Regions from separate parts of the Lysinibacillus sp. NPDC097279 genome, predicted to be linked through region 3. Evidence: riboswitches for the same ligand, from Rfam matches in the RefSeq annotation. Region 3 holds a riboswitch; each other region holds the start of a gene.
What was found. A riboswitch is a leader RNA that binds a small molecule or an ion and turns the genes downstream of it on or off. The one in region 3 is predicted to bind cobalamin.
Positions count from the first base shown of each region.

Region 1: it holds a riboswitch for cobalamin, as region 3 does, so the genes downstream of both, ACIQ1H_RS03680 (energy-coupling factor ABC transporter permease) here and cobT (nicotinate-nucleotide--dimethylbenzimidazole phosphoribosyltransferase) in region 3, are expected to answer to the same signal.
Region 2: it holds a riboswitch for cobalamin, as region 3 does, so the genes downstream of both, ACIQ1H_RS22010 (FecCD family ABC transporter permease) here and cobT (nicotinate-nucleotide--dimethylbenzimidazole phosphoribosyltransferase) in region 3, are expected to answer to the same signal.

Region 1 covers NZ_JBIWDA010000001.1:762,118-767,715, reverse strand. Annotated here, with positions in the region: gene cobJ (precorrin-3B C(17)-methyltransferase) at 1-976, opposite strand, end outside; gene ACIQ1H_RS03685 ((2Fe-2S) ferredoxin domain-containing protein) at 980-1,351, opposite strand; cobalamin riboswitch at 1,489-1,668, opposite strand; cobalamin riboswitch at 1,927-2,110, shown strand; gene ACIQ1H_RS03680 (energy-coupling factor ABC transporter permease) at 2,253-2,999, shown strand; gene ACIQ1H_RS03675 (energy-coupling factor ABC transporter substrate-binding protein) at 3,001-3,273, shown strand; gene cbiQ (cobalt ECF transporter T component CbiQ) at 3,277-4,050, shown strand; gene ACIQ1H_RS03665 (energy-coupling factor ABC transporter ATP-binding protein) at 4,047-4,919, shown strand; gene ACIQ1H_RS03660 (S8 family peptidase) at 5,004-5,598, shown strand, end outside.
Region 2 covers NZ_JBIWDA010000010.1:40,496-46,093, reverse strand. Annotated here, with positions in the region: gene ACIQ1H_RS22025 (endonuclease Q family protein) at 1-607, opposite strand, end outside; gene ACIQ1H_RS22020 (hypothetical protein) at 680-850, opposite strand; gene ACIQ1H_RS22015 (heme ABC transporter ATP-binding protein) at 952-1,734, opposite strand; gene ACIQ1H_RS22010 (FecCD family ABC transporter permease) at 1,740-2,786, opposite strand; cobalamin riboswitch at 2,935-3,130, opposite strand; gene ACIQ1H_RS22005 (YdhK family protein) at 3,308-3,871, shown strand; gene ACIQ1H_RS22000 (response regulator transcription factor) at 3,921-4,607, opposite strand; gene ACIQ1H_RS21995 (HAMP domain-containing sensor histidine kinase) at 4,614-5,598, opposite strand, start outside.
Region 3 covers NZ_JBIWDA010000002.1:379,148-384,745, reverse strand. Annotated here, with positions in the region: gene ACIQ1H_RS11920 (trimeric intracellular cation channel family protein) at 1-133, shown strand, start outside; gene cobT (nicotinate-nucleotide--dimethylbenzimidazole phosphoribosyltransferase) at 602-1,660, opposite strand; cobalamin riboswitch at 1,764-1,940, opposite strand; gene ACIQ1H_RS11910 (rhodanese-like domain-containing protein) at 2,084-2,386, opposite strand; gene hfq (RNA chaperone Hfq) at 2,482-2,712, opposite strand; gene miaA (tRNA (adenosine(37)-N6)-dimethylallyltransferase MiaA) at 2,811-3,704, opposite strand; gene ACIQ1H_RS11895 (alpha/beta fold hydrolase) at 3,691-4,611, opposite strand; gene ACIQ1H_RS11890 (glycerol-3-phosphate dehydrogenase/oxidase) at 4,613-5,598, opposite strand, start outside.

The sequences.
Region 1 (5,598 bases), on a different contig from region 3:
TCACCATGGCAAGTGCTGTTGCTGCCATTTCCAATGATGATTTTTCTGGTACTGTTACAGGCGCAGGTGCTACTGCAATACTACTTTTCATACGTCCTGCATTGGGATCTGCCGCAAAGTCTTGGCGTGCGGTACCTGTTTCTTGGTTCATTGCCCACGGTTCATTTTCTTCTCTTAAACGCTGATGTGGACGTAAAGGCTGTTTTTCATCTCCAAGTGTATATTTGCGCTGATAGCCACGTGGAGTAATCATTTTATTGTCATAGAAAAATGTCGATGAATTGCCAATAATTACTGTAGTTAACATGCCGATATCATGCTCGAGCATCTCTGCTAACGTTGTCATTGTTATTTCCTGACGATCTCGGTACGCACTTTTCACAAGCCCTACAGGCGTATCAGGTGATCGATATTCTAGTAAAATCCGTTGCGCTTCAACGATTTGACGTGTACGTCGACCACTTTTAGGGTTATATAAAGCAATAACAAAATCCGCCATCGCCGCAGCTTCCACACGCTTTGCAATTAAATTCCAAGGCGTTAAATGATCACTTAAACTAATCGTGCATGAATCATGCATAATCGGTGCGCCTAGCAAACTTGCACAAGAATTAATAGCAGAAATTCCTGGCACAATCTCAACTTCAATCCCTGTTGCTTCCGTCCAACCAAGCTCAATGAGGACTTCATATACAAGTCCAGCCATTCCATATACGCCCGAGTCACCACTCGAAATAACCGCAACAATATTTCCAGCCTCGGCTTGACGAACTGCTTCTTGTGCACGTGACACTTCTTCTGTCATGCCAGTACTCACAATCGACTTTGCACTTACTAAATCTTGAATGAGCTCAACATATGTTTTATAACCGATAATAAATTCACTTTGTTGCAATGCCTCTACAGCACGGGTTGTAATATGTTTGAAATCACCAGGTCCAAAGCCTACAACAAAAATCTTTCCTTTTTGCGCCATTTTCTACCCCTCTTTCACCTTGTCGATGCCTTTTATGGCTGTTGTTTGCGGGGTACGCTGCAACGTACCTTCTGTCAAAGTAAACACATGCTCACTATGTAAAGAATCATCGTTTAAATCTTTTACAAGCGTTCTACCATGCTCTACTGTTGGCACACGATACCAATTTCCCTGTGGATACGCGATTACAACACATGCATCTTTGCATCTGCCATTACAACGCGTTCTTGTTGTATGTATTTCCTTATCGAGTGCTAATTTCTCTATTTCATCTCGTATGGCCAACGTAATTTCCTCAGCCTCTTTTTTCATGCAACTACTACCATTACAAATAAAAAGATGTGTTTTCATGCCCTCTAAGTTCCAAGTTGTCATTGCTGTTCTCCCCTCATTGACTTTTAGGAAAAAGAAAAAACCTTTACTCAACATCGAAGAGTAAAGGTTTTATAGAAGCCAAAATAAAAACGAATATACACGTATCCGCTCTCGCTTCACTTCTCCCTCCGAAAAGTTTGCATATCATCAACTAAGCAGGTTTCCTGACTTAAGCTTCCTCTTACTTTCGCGCCTTCCCAAGTTTCCAGTGGCATTGCGATTTCATCAGCTATTACAGTAGCGGGGGCTGTATCGGATTTACACCGATTTCCCTATTATCTCGAAGTATTTCGAGCACTTAATGATGGATTTATAATTAAATTTTGAAATGAAATATTCATAAAAAGAGTATAAAACTGTTTCTATCATAGCCTATTATTTTTACTCTTTTCAACATTTCTTTTTTCATTTATTAGATTTTTAATAAAATTTCAACAAATATTCCGTTAAATTTGATTGATTCTCTCTTACATTTATCTGAATTTTCTAGAATGTAATTCTATTAAAAAATCTTTTAAAAAAAAAAAGAATAGCTAATGATTGGAAAAACATGTTACACTTCTTCGTGAAAACTCACAATTTCATCTTTTTTCGGTGTGAAGTGTATACATTTCGCTTAAAAGGGAAGCCGGTTTAAGTCCGGCGCGGTCCCGCCACTGTATGAGGGAATTTTATAGAAAATGTCACTGTCCAAAGGACGGGAAGGCCTATAAAATGTTGATCTTAAGCCAGGAGACCTGCCGAAAAAATCGTGATCGTTTCAACCTACGAGGATAGGTGTGCGGCTTAGCAAATGACCATTAGTATTTGCTTTTTCAGCTATGCACTTTTTCCTAGACGGAGAAGTGCTTTTTTTATTGCGCATCTTACATTCGAAAATGACTGTGAAGGAGGAATGGTTTTGAAATTTTCTTTTTGGAAACTTAGTTATTTCTTACTAGCTTTTTTACTAGTACCAAATCGAGCGTTTGCCATGCATATCATGGAAGGGTTTTTGCCGATTGAATGGGCGATTTTTTGGTGGGTCGTTTCGATTCCATTTATTATTTTAGGATTGCGTTCTATTCGTAAAACAATTGATGAAAATCCTGAAACAAAAATGATATTAGGCTTATCAGGTGCGTTTGCATTCGTTTTATCAGCACTGAAAATCCCATCAGTAACAGGAAGCTGCTCACATCCTACTGGTGTTGGTCTTGGTACGGTTCTTTTCGGGCCATTAGCAATGAGCGTAATTGGAACAATCGTTTTATTATTTCAATCTTTACTTTTAGCGCATGGTGGTATTACTACTTTAGGTGCAAATGCTTTCTCAATGGCGATTGTAGGTCCAATTATTGCATATTATGTCTTTAAAGGTTCTCAAAAAATTGGTCTTTCATTTTCTATCGCTGTCTTTTTTGCCGCGATGCTTGGGGACTTAGGTACTTATGTTGTCACTTCAGTTCAATTAGCACTAGCTTTCCCTTCTGAAGTAGGAGGCTTTATGGCATCATTCACAAAATTTGCAGGGATTTTTGCTTTAACACAAATTCCTCTCGCAATTAGTGAAGGGATTTTAACTGTTATCGTCATGAATTTCCTAAAAAAATACAACGTGAGCGAATTAAAGGCTCTTCGTGTTTTCTCAGCAAAGGAGGCACATTAAGATGAAGAAAAATATGTTACTACTTGCTGTCGTTGTGCTTTTAGCAATCATCCCCCTTTTCGTACAAAAGGGTGCAGAATTTGGTGGTGCTGACGGAGAAGCGGAAGCTGCAATCGGTGAAATTAATGCAGAGTATGAACCATGGTTTGAAAGCTTATGGGAGCCACCAAGCGGTGAAATCGAAAGCTTATTATTCGTATTACAGGCTGCGATTGGTGCTGGCTTTATCGGCTATTTTGTAGGCTATATGCGCGGCAAGCATAAGGAAGGTTAAACAATGTTACTCATTGATAAATATGCTTATATGAATAAACTAGCGACTGTTCATCCGTTAGAAAAAATGACGTTTTCCTTAGGGTTACTGCTATTATCGCTTATCGTGAAAGATGAACTTATTTCACTCATTACATTTATTGTAATGAGTGCTTTTATCATTTTATACGCAAAAATCCCCTTTTCATATTATGTAAAATTACTATTGTTACCAGGTTTTTTTCTACTATCTAGTTTAGTATCTATTTTGATTTCAATTGCGCCAAATTCAAGTATACTACCAGCACATTCCTTTGCATTTTCACTTAGTCATTGGACTTTTTTTATCGGTAATGCAAGTTTGATTACAGCACAGCAGTTATTGTTCAGTGTACTAGGTAGCATTAGTTGTTTGTACTTTTTAATATTAACAACATCGGTCCAATCTATTTGCCACGTATTACGTCAATGGCGTCTACCTGTTTTATTTGTAGAGTTAGTAGAGCTTACGTATCGATTTATTTTCATTTTTTTAAATAGCATGCAAAAAATCCATCTTGCGCAACAATCACGCCTTGGCTATCAATCACCAATGCAATGGCTTAGGTCGATTTCCATGCTCATTGCAGCTTTGTTTGCCGAAATGTTTCAACGTAGTCGCGAACTTAATAATGCGATGCAGGCACGTGGTGGCGAATCGGTCTATTGGCAAGATAGTGTACGATACAGCAAGAAAAATTGGGTTGGAATGGTTATTATTTTTTTATTCCTCATCTTATATGGAGGTTTTTTCTCATGACTGAACTTTATTTTGAGCTTCAACAGTTATCGTATGCCTATGCAGACGGTACTGAGGCACTAACAGATATTACATTACAAATTCCAAAGGGGAAAAAAATCGCCCTACTCGGTCATAATGGTGCTGGTAAATCAACATTATTCCAGCATCTAAATGGGATTTTAAAACCGACCGCTGGCAATATTACCTTTTGCAACGAAGCACTTAGCTATTCAAGAAAAGCATTATCAGCATTACGCCAACAAGTAGGCATCGTATTTCAAGATGCTGACAATCAACTTTTTTCAGGTACCGTAAAGCAAGACATCGCTTTCGGTCCATTAAATCTTGGCTGGTCACAAGAAAAAATCGAGGAAAAAATCGCCTGGGCTGTCGCACAAACAGAGGTCGAATCATTACTTGAGAAACCGATTCATTTTTTAAGTGTCGGACAGAAAAAACGTGTGGCGATGGCAGGTGTGCTCGCAATGGAACCATCTGTTTTATTATTAGATGAACCAACTGCTGGACTAGACAATTATTATGCTGCACAGCTTTTACATTATTTAGCTAAATTAGAAAATGGGCAACGAACATTTTTATTGGCGACCCATGATATTGCTTTGGCTTATGAATGGGCAGATCAAATAATTGTGATGGAGGCTGGTAAAGTTATTTATAATGGGGATCCTGTTGAATTGTTCTATCAGGAGAAGTTGCTTGAACTAGCGCATCTTGAACGACCTTGGGTTTTTGACATAGCTCTCGCCCTGCAAAATAAAAATCTTTTTGATAAGAATATACAGATGCCTCGTTCAAAAGAAGACTTACAAAAACTAATCGAGCATTTGGGTGACAGGCACTCAAACAATTTACAAACAATTTTATAAAAATTTATTGAGGAATGAAACTTTTCTTTTATCCATCCGTTATAAATAGTGAAATGTCATATTTTACTCAAGGAGGGAAAACAATTGAAAAACTGGGTGATGAAATCAATCGCTGTCGTAGCATGTTCTGCACTAATGGTTCCTGCTGCTTCTGCCTTTGCTGAAGCACCACAGAACCCAGAATTGGTGACAAGTATGCTCGCTAGCAAAAAAAAGCAAGCATTAAAGCAGTTCAACTATCAAACAGGAGGAAACGAATGGATTAGTCCCGATACGATTATCGTCAAACATTCGGGCCTTGCTAAGACCGTACATAGTAAAATTGGTTCAAAAGTAATTCGATCGATTCCTTCATTAGGCTACGAAGTGGTCCAACTAAAAAAAGGTGTAACATTAGAAGAGGCTTTTTCGTATTATGGCAAGCAAAACGGAGTTAAAAGTGTATCTCCAAGCTACAAGTATTATTCCTTTAATACGATTGTAGATCCAAAGAAAAAAGATATGTATCATTTAGACTTACTGCAAATTGATAAGGCTTTATCATTAGCAGGAAATCATGAGGTTAAAGTGGCAGTTATCGATTCTGGTGTAGATTATAATCATCCAGATTTGAAGTCTCAAATACTTCCACCATATAATGCTGCAACACCTGCCAATACTACCTTTTCTGACCCCCATG
Region 2 (5,598 bases), on a different contig from region 3:
CTCGGATGTTTTTTACCATGTTGGTATCAGAGCTTAAACCAAGTTCTATTGCATCTATAAGCTGTGGATCGAATACTTCAGTTAAACTGTTGTGAACGCCTCTTCCAAATAAGCTTTTAAACGGGGTAAAAACATGCGCAGGAATAAAGAGACCTCCCAATTCCCGAACTTTTTGTTGTAGTACGCGTCCATCACAATAAATACGCTGTGAACTTAAATGAATATTTTTCATAAAGCCTTTCATCCAATTCGAAAAATCTGCCATCACTTCGATAGTTGGAAAATATGCGAGCACATGAATCGGGCCCTGACAGTTGCTATCATAAATTTCAATTTCCGATCCTGGAATAAGCGTCGTTTCTTGAAAACGAAGTCCCCCTTCCGTTAGCTCTTCTAGTTCACCTCGTTGTATCATCATCGTCATCTCAGCAAGTACCTCTGGCGAATGACAGTCTATAATGCCAATTATATCGAGCCCTTTTTTTGCACTTGCCATCTCTAAAATTCGCGATAATGTTAAAGTTTTACTTCCTGTAATCTTTACTGCCCGCCCACTCATCGTTCGACCAATGTGAATATGTAAATCCGTATAATAGTCGTGAAACATGTATACAGCTCCTTTTTTGTTTCATTATAAAATAAAAAAAAACCTTACATTGCTGCAAGGCATTTTCATGATTTAAGATGGATGGTTTTGATGTGTGCCATTATCCGTCTCGTATGAACCTGAACCTTGATTTGGCGTCGTCGCTGCATCATAAGCAATTAAAGTAACGCCAATTTTCTTTTCTAGCTCATTAATTTTTTCTAGCTGTGTGTCATCTAATTGTGCAAATTTAATCTCGTCCATATTCGTCACGCATCCTTTCAAAAGTAACGTTCCCCGAATATCTCACAACTATACAAAAATTAAATCACAAAAATCTTCTGAATTGTTTCGGTGACTGGCACTTATGTATTTTTTGTGAATTGTTCAGATACATATGTTAAATAAGGTTTGCCTGTCAGTGGGTGTGTTTGAATATCGGCGTAAACGCCAAAAACATCACGCAGTAGTTTAGGCGTTAATACTTCCTCTGGTGTGCCGTAATGAACAATACTCCCTTGTTGTAAAACATAAATTTGATCACAATACATAGCCGCCATATTTAAATCATGTAAAGCAGCAACAACAGTTAAATGAAGTGTTTGAATTAAGTCCATTAATTGTAGTTGATGCTGAATATCTAAGTGATTTGTTGGCTCGTCTAATATAAGCACTTGCGCCTGTTGTGCTAATGCACGAGCGACCATTACTCTCTTTTTTTCCCCTCCAGAAAGGGAGCTAAAGCTGCGAGTCTCCAGATGGGTAATACCTGTTTGCGCCAATGCCTCTTTGACAATTTTAAAGTCTTCCTTATCGTCCATCTCAAAAAGCTTCTTATGTGGCGTTCTTCCCATGCTCACCAAATCTCTCACTTTAAAATCAAATAACACAGGTGTTTCTTGGCTCACAACGGCTAATTTTTTTGCAATCACTCTACTTGATTGCTTAAAAATATCTTCCTCATTTAATAAAACTGTTCCACTTTCAGGCTTTAATAAACGATACATATTTTTCAATAGTGTAGACTTTCCACTACCATTAGGACCAATTAAACCGACAAATTGCTTTTCTTTTATTTGAATGCTTACTTTATCTAATATGCGCTGATCATGAATGGAGAATGATACATGCTTCGCCTCTAATGTCATAGCCTTTAATCTCCTTCACCAAATGAATAATTGTTACGGCGTAGTAGCCAAATGAAAAACGGTCCGCCACAAAAGGCAGTAATGATTCCAATAGGCATTTCCTCTGGTGCGATTAATACTCGCGCAATTGCATCCGCCCACACTAAGAAAATCCCTCCTAATAATGCACTAATAGGGATTACGTATTTATAATTAGATCCTACAATTAAGCGCACAATATGTGGAATGATTAAACCGACAAACCCAATGGAACCACTTACTGCAACGAGCACACCTGTTAGTAATGATACAAGTAGTATCAGTTGAATACGAAATTGTTGAAGATTAACACCTAACGTGACTGCCGCTTCTTCTCCAAGTAATAATAAATTTAAATTTCGATAATGTAGCCATAACAAACTAAAAACGATGAAAAAGATAATAGCTGGAATGACTACATTACTCCATTTTGCGCCTGCAAGACTTCCTAGCATCCAATACATAACGGCTTTTATACCGCCCTCTTCCTTGGACATCATCAACATAAAATTGGAAGTTGCAGACAATATAAATGATACCGCCATCCCCGCCAACAGCAAACGGAAAATAGAAATACGTCCCCCTACACGTGATAAGAAAAATACCAACACAATCGCAATAAAGGAACCTAAAAAGGCTGCTACTGAAAGTGCGTAGATACCTAAAAATGAAAAAGCACCTAAAATAATGACAGCCGTAGCCCCGACTGTTGCTCCTGAAGAAATACCCAAAATATAAGGATCCGCAATTGAATTACGGACAAGTGCTTGCACAGCCGCGCCAGCAATAGCTAAGCCTGCTCCAACAATGGCGGCAAGTATTACACGTGGGACACGTATTTGCCATATAATAATCTCCTGTGAGCGACTCCAATCAGGCTCTATCGTATTTGGGAAAATTGGAATTTTCGAGAAAATAACCTTCCATACATGTAGCGGTGTAATTGACACAGATCCAATCATAATAGCAGCTGTCATAGAAGCTATCAGCACTAAAAGAAGGATCAATGAAAAGTACATAAATTTTTTGTTCATTTGTTTATTAACTCCTTATCAATCATGATAAATACGAAGCAATAAAAAAGGGTATTCTACGCAATAATGCATAGAAATACCCTAGGTTAAACAAAGTTGGAGAAGTATCCACCAATTGTCCGTAATTGCTTGCATCCTCGTGGGCATTACAGGTATAAACTAATTGGCAGGTCTCCTGGCTTCGATTCTGCGTAACTATGATTGCCTTCCCATTCCTTAAAGCACAGTGGCTACTACATCATAGAACTCCTCGTTACAGTTGCGGGACAGCGTCGGACTTACACCGACTTCCCTTTTAAGTGGCACTCATTAACAAGTGTCACACCAATAGTTTCTGAAATTTTAAAATTATGACGATTCTATCATACATAATTATGCTAGTCTATAGCTTCTTTCATCTAGGAATCAATCTTTCCTCTTTTCAACTTCATACATATAAATTTTCGTAGAAAACCTTATCCATAATTTCTGCACATTTACTTGTTACATTAAAAACAATCAATAGTAAGGAGGAAATTCATATGATATTCAAAAGAAATTTATTTCTCGGTTTCATGGCGGCAATCACTTTACTAATACTTTCAGCTTGCTCTGAGGATACAGTGGAGTCACAACCTGCTAATAGTGACGTAATGGATCATGGCGAAGAGATGGATCATTCAAGCTCTGGTGATGTTCCTTCTACTTTAAAAACTGCTGAAAATCCTAAATTTCCAGTAGGCACTACTGCTGTTATTACGGAAGGACATATGTCTGGGATGGAAGGAGCAGAGGCAACGATTGTTGGGGCGTATGATACAACCGCCTATATTGTTTCCTATGAACCGACTACTGGAGGAAAGAAAATAGAAAATCATAAATGGGTTATACATGAGGAATTAATAGATTCTGGTGATGCCCCGTTGGCTCCAGGCACAGAAGTTAAAACAACTGCATCGCATATGAAAGGCATGGAAAATGCCACTGTTCACATTGATGAAGCAGTCCAAACGACCGTTTATATGATTGATTACCCTTCAACAACTACAGGTGAAGAAATAAAAAATCATAAATGGGTTACAGAAGACGAACTAGCGTCCAAATAAAAAATCAACCTCTGACGGTTATTCCTTCAGAGGTTGATTTTTTATTTGTCTAATATTTTTTGTCAGCTAGCTTATGCCATTTATAGCCGATTCCCCATACTGTCTGTAAATAATCCTCTACAGGGAAGCCACTTTTCCGTAGTTTATCTCGTAAATTACGCATATGTGAATCAATTGTTCGATCTTCAATTGTTACATTATATCCCCAGACAGTATTAATTAAATGTTCTCTTGAAAAAACTTTATTTTGATATTCAAGAAATAACGCTAACATGGCAAATTCTTTTGGCGTTAAAAGAATATCCTCTTGGTGAAAAGACAATTCAACGGATTCTTTATTTAATCGTAGCCCTTCAAAAACAACTACTGTTTCTTCTGTTTTTGTTCTTCTTAAAACTGCATGTATACGTGCTAATAACTCCTCCTCATCGAAAGGCTTTAACATGTAGTCGTCTGCCCCCATATTTAAGCCTCTTATAACATCAGCCTGTTCCGCTTTTGCTGTTAGCATAATGATCGGCACATCCCAAAACTTCCTTATTTCCTGACATGCTTGCCAACCGTCCATATCAGGCATCATAATATCTAACAGTACTAAATCTACATGATGCTCTTCTAAATAGTCTAAAGCATCTTTCACCGAGGACATGGCTATGCAATAAAAAGAAGGTTCTAAATAAAGCGTTAGTAACTCTAACATTCTTGGTTCATCGTCAATTAATAATAATGTTTTCACTCGTTCCTACCCCTTAAATAATAATTCAAAAGTAGTCCCTTTGTTTTCTTCACTAACAACGGTCACTTCGCCTCCGTGTGCATGGACAAGCTCTTTCACAATAGCAAGACCTAATCCCAAACCGCCATATGCACGCGTACGAGATTTTTCAACTCTATAAAAGCGTTCAAAAATATAAGGTAATTCCTTCTTCGGTATCCCCTTTCCAGTATCTTTCACAATCATTTTTATTAAGTTGTTGTCTCTTTTCACTATAAAGAACGTTGAATCTCCTGATGAACAATAAGCTAAAGCATTATTTAACAAATTCAAAATAATTTGTTCTAGTCTTACTGCATCCGCCATTAATGTTAATCCCTCATCACATTGAACAAAAAAGTGGATTCGTTTTTCCTGAAATGCAGGCCGTAGCTTCACCTCTATACTTGTCACTAGGTCATCCAAATGAAGACATTCTTTGTTAATGACAAACGCATTTTCATCCATTTTTGCTAAATCAAATAAGTCTTTAATTAACCTTGAGAGCCGATTCGTTTCTTCAATAATAATGCCTAAATATTTTTGACGATCCTGCTCCGTTAAATCTCGTTTGTAAAGAATATCTGTATAGCCCTTTATAAAGGTAATGGGTGTTCTTAGCTCATGAGCAATACTAGCTAAAAATTCCTTTCGTTCCTCTCTTAAATGATTTAAATCATCGGATAACTGTTGAATAGCATTGGCAAGATCACTTAGTTCATCTTTGCCATTAGTTGAAAGGGCGACAGTAAAATCCCCTTTATTCATTTTCAATGTCGCTTCCTTCATAGCCATCAAAGGTTGGGCTAATTTTCGCGATAGCACAATAATAACGGCAATCGTCACCAATCCTGAAACGAGGCCGACAATTAGAAAATGTTTGTTTAATCGTTCCATTAACGCATGAATGGAATCTGTATTTTGAAACATAAAGACATACCCAATCGTTTTTTGCTGTTTTAGGATAGGACTA
Region 3 (5,598 bases):
TCTACTTATTGGACTGGAATTACTGCCAGGAGACATCTTCTTATATGCATTATTCGGAGTCATAACGATATTACGAGTTCTTTCTTATATGAAGAAATGGCGTTTGCCATTACGGAAATTGAATCGAGCATAAGCAATACCTTCTATTCATTCTTTTGCAGTAAATAAAAAATTAGAAGTGAACATGAGTTGATGGGAGCGAAGGCGGTGACTCCTGCGGGAACTGCACGCTTAGTAAGACGCAACAAACGACGCGACAGCGACGGTTGCGGCTTACAGTGTGCCCGCGGAAAGAACCGCCGCAGCGGACATCTACGGCGCAGTAAAAAAAGGGCTAGTTTCATTCTTTTGCAGTAAATAAAAAATTAGAAGTGAACATGAGTTGATGGGAGCGAAGGCGGTGACTCCTGCGGGAACTGCACGCATAGTAAGACGCAACAAACGACGCGACAGCGACGGTTGCGGCTTACGGTGTGCCCGCGGAAAGCACCGCCGCAGCGGACATCTACGGCGCAGTAAAAAAGTGTTAGATTGATTCCAGTCAATCTAACACTTTTTCTCTTTTGTCCTCGTTCGAACCTTTGACCTCTCAAATACCCCATCACTTCTCTTCAACTAGCGCCATAGTTTCTGCTAATGTAGCCATATTGCTCATCATCGAACAAGCTGCATCTAGAATTGGAAAGGCTAGTGCTGCACCAGAGCCCTCTCCCAATCGCATATTCATATGAAGCATCGGCTCAACTCCTAGCAATTCGGCTGCTATTTTGGCACCTGGTTCTTCAGAGGCATGAGAAGGTATAATATAGTCTTGTACTTTTGGTTCAAGTTCATATGCTATTAGTGCTGCTATTGTAGAAATAAAGCCATCAATCACAACTGGTTTACGATTTGCAGCTGCAGCTAGGATAATACCCGCCATCGCACCTATTTCTAACCCCCCCACTTTTGCAAGTATATCCAGCGCATCATGACGATTAGGTTTGTTTATTTCAATTGCCATTTGAATAACCGCTACTTTATGTTCAATTCCTCCTGCCCCAAGCCCTGCACCGAATCCCGTCACTTCCTGTGGATGACAACCACGAAGTACTGATAATATAGCCGCACTTGGTGTTGTATTGCCGATGCCCATTTCACCTGTACCAAGAACATTTGCCCCTTTTGCTATTTCTGCTGTTGCAATTTCAATACCTACTTCAATTGACTGGATTGCTTCTTCCCTTGTCATTGCCGGACCTATTGCCATATTGTCTGTACCATACTTAATTTTTTTCATTAACACCTTTGCATCAAGCGGTATATCCTCTTTGACACCAACATCTACCGTTACTATTTTTGCATTTGTTATTTTGGCAATTGCACAAACGCCTGTTACCCCTTTAGGGAAATTTAATGTTTGCAAAAACGTGACATTTTGCGGATTTGATGTTACCCCTTCTTCACAAACACCATGATCTGCTGCACAAACAATGATTACTTTGTTATCAAGTTTTGGATATAGTTCTCCCGTAATGCCAGCTAATTGTATAGCTAGCGACTCCAGTTTCCCTAAACTGCTAGGAGGCTTGCTAAGTGAATCAATACGTTCCTTAGCTGTTTCCTTCATTGTATTATTAGTAGGTTGAATGCGTTGAATCGTTTGTTGTAATAATTGCATCATCATCTCTCCTTTTTTTAATCATTTACATTTAGAATGAAAAAATGGAAAAGCCTGTAGTTTATTTCATAACAAATAAACTACAGACTTTTCCATCGTCTATATCATTCAAAGCAATTAGGCAGGTCTCCTGGCTCAATTTCAACATTTTATAGAACCTTCCCAGCATAACGCTAGTGGTATTTTCTATAAAACTCCATTTTACAGTGGCGGGACCGCTAAAGCATTTCACTTTATTCCCTATTCTCCCATAGTGGGCACCTAATGCTTTTATGTAATTACTTTAAATTTACGATAAAGTTTTTTTCGTGTCAATATTGGATAAAGTTTGCGTGACAGCACTTTTTGCACCGCCAACATTAAGTATAAACTAAATAAAATAAGGTATTTAACAACTGAATTGTTAAATACCTGTGTCCTACATTATTTAAATTCTAATTCCCCATCATAAGCAAGCATGCCGCCTTCTAGGTTTGTTACATCAAAGCCTTGTGCTTCTAAATATGCACATGCATTTGCTGAGCGTCCGCCAGCTTTACAGACGATAATGTAAGGTTTAGATCTATCTATTTCTTCTAAGCGCTCAGGAATTGTTCCAAGTGCAATATGCTTAGCGCCTGGAATGACACCTTGTGCTACCTCGTCATCTTCTCGCACATCGATAATGTATAAGTCCTCATTCGAATCTAGTTGTTCTAATAATTGCGTTGTATCCATCGATTTCATCTTTACAGTCCTCCAATATATCAATTTCCTATTACATTATAGCGTGAACGAAAAAAAACAGCTAGTGATGTAACACTAGCTGCCTAAAAATGACTCTATTCTTCTGTCTCTAAAAATTCGACTTGCTTTGCTGGAACGAAAGTAGAAATTGCGTGTTTGTAAATGAGATGCTGTTTACTTTCAGCATCGACTAGTAATACTGTAAAGTTATCATAGGATTTCACTGTTCCTTTTAGCTGGAACCCGTTTAACAGAAACACAGTTACAAAAACACTGTTTTTACGTAGATGGTTCAAAAACGTATCTTGCAAATTGATTGATTTCATAGAATGCGCCTCCCCTACTCTCTTTCTACCTCTTCATTCCTATAGTAGCATGTTATCCCAATTTATCAATTAGTAATTTTTAGAAATTATTAAAGTTTTTAGTCTTTTTCAATAAAATGAATATCCATCTTATTGCGGAAATAAGTAAGTTGTCTTTTCGCATAGCGACGAGAATTTTGTTTTAAATTTTCAATTGCTTCTTCTAAAGTGCATCGACCATCTAAGTAATCATATATTTCCTTATAGCCAATTGCCTGAATTGACTGTACGCCTCGAATATTTTGCTGCCACAACCCTTTTACTTCTTGTAACAGCCCTTTGTCCATCATCAAATCTACTCTGCGATTTATGCGATCATATAACGCATCGCGTGACATATTTTCACCTAGCCCTATAATCAAATGGCGATAAAGGGGGATTTCTCCTCGATTGTGTTCTTCAGAGGCTTTTGAAACACCACTTAATTCAATCATTTCTAACGCTCGAATGACGCGACGCGTATTGTTAGGGTGAATTGTTTCCGCTGTTTTCGGATCCAATGCTAATAGTTTTGCATGCATTGCTTCAGGACCTAACTTTTCTAGCTCCTCATAATAAGCCTTACGTGCTACCTCATCTACTTGCTCCTCGGTAAATTGGAAATCATAGAGCACGGCTTGTACATATAACCCAGAGCCTCCAACAATAATTGGTAGCTTTCCTCGTGCTTGTATTTCACTAATTTTGGCACGTACCAATTTTTGATAATCTGCTACCGAAAAGGATTCTGTAGGCTCCTTGAAGCTTAATAAATGATGTGGGACACCTTGCATCTCTTCCGCAGTAATTTTCGCAGTACCAATATCTAGGCCTTTATAAATTTGCATGGAATCGCCGTTAATAATTTCACCATTATACTTTTTTGCTAACTCAATGCTCAGTGCTGTTTTACCAGAGGCTGTTGGTCCAACGATTGCTACAACCTCTGCTTGCTGTATTTTATTTTGTATCATACTTTTCTAACCACCGTAATAAAACTTGATGAACCGCCTGATGATTGTCTTCATTTAAAATTTCATGTCGCTTATCTTCAAATAAATAGACTGTAACATCCTGTACACCTGCTGCTGCAAACCGCTCTGCCACATTATACACACCGTGACCACCATCTCCAACAGGGTCCTTGCTACCACTTATCAAAAGGATCGGTAAGTTTTTGTTTATTTTTTCAATCTCATTTTTTCGATTCAGTACCATAAGACCCGCCGTTAAATCAACAAAAAATTGATTGGTTGGTATAAAGCCACAATATGGATCATCAATATATTTTTGCACCTCGTGCTCTACAGAACATAACCAATCATACGCTGTTTTGGCATTCGGAACTTGCTTATTGAAGCTCCCAAAGCTCAATTTGTTTAGTAAAGGGCTCTCCATCTCTTTGCCTCGTTGCATTGCCAATACTTGTGCTACATAATGCCCAATCTTATGCAGTGTTGAGACATTACCTGTTCCACAAAGTATAACGTTAGCCACGTCATTGCTGTAAAGTTGAATATACCTTCTAGCAATGAAAGAACCCATACTATGTCCGAACAAGATGAATGGCACATCTGCAAATTGAGCATGCATTGCTACAATCACTTCATGAGCATCTTCTACAACACGATCGAAACCATTTTTTTCAGCGAAAAAGCCTAATGTGCCGTTGTAAGATGCCGTTTCTCCATGTCCACGATGATCATGCATCGTCACTGCATAGCCTGCTCCACATAATTTTTGAGCAAATTTTAGATAGCGACCACTATGCTCTGCCATGCCATGTAAAATATGAATATGACCTATGCATGGAATAGATGGCGTCAATGTTCGCGTAAACACAAAATGTCCATCTGACATTTTCATATAACGCTCTTCCATATTACACCTCCACATCCGCAAAACTTGTCGCATCGATTATAGCTTGTTCTAATTGCGCAACATAGGTATTTCTTTGAGATTCGGAATAGTGAAAACGCTGTTGCATTACTTGAATTACTTGCTCCTTATATCGTTTCACTGCATCAATATCAAAGTATAATAATCCCGTGCGACGAATAAAGAAATCACAAGGTGTGTACACCATTTCCGCTTCTATACCATAGAGCAGCATCGCATGTAACACGAGAGGCATTGTACTGCCATGCTCATGTAAATACTTCACCTGATCAAATAAAGCGTCCACATTCGTTCCATACTTTTGTACAAGATGCTTCGCTTCATCATAGTTCAGGCCATACTGCACACCTTCTCTTGCTTTATACGCAGTGTAATCTGGGAAATTAATGGCATTAATGCCCTTTGCACCAGATAGAGATAGTTCACGTGTCATACATGGACTAGCATGCTTAAATTTATGAGTTTTGACGATTTTATCAACGATTGTTTCAGCCATTTGGCGGTAGCCTGTTAACTTGCCACCTGCAATCGTCATCAAACCACTTGATGCTGTCCAAATCTCATCTTTACGCGAAATTTCAGAAGGGTCTTTACCTTTTTCGAAAATAAGTGGACGTACACCTGCCCAAGAAGATTCAACTGTTTCTCTTGTAATTTCGGCTGTTGGAAAAACATTTTTAGCAGCCTCGATTAAATAATCTACATCTTGTTGTGTTGCAGTAGGGTGTATAGGATTTCCTTCATAAACTGTATCCGTTGTCCCTATATAAGTTTTACCATCACGTGGAATAGCAAAAGCCATCCGACCATCTGGAATATCAAAATAGACGGCCTGTTGTAATGGGAAATGCTTTTGATTGAGGACGATATGGACACCTTTTGTCAGGCGTAATTGCTTTTTGTCCATCGCTTTATCCTTTTGTCGTACTTCATCTACCCAAGGGCCAGTAGCATTGACAATTTGCGCAG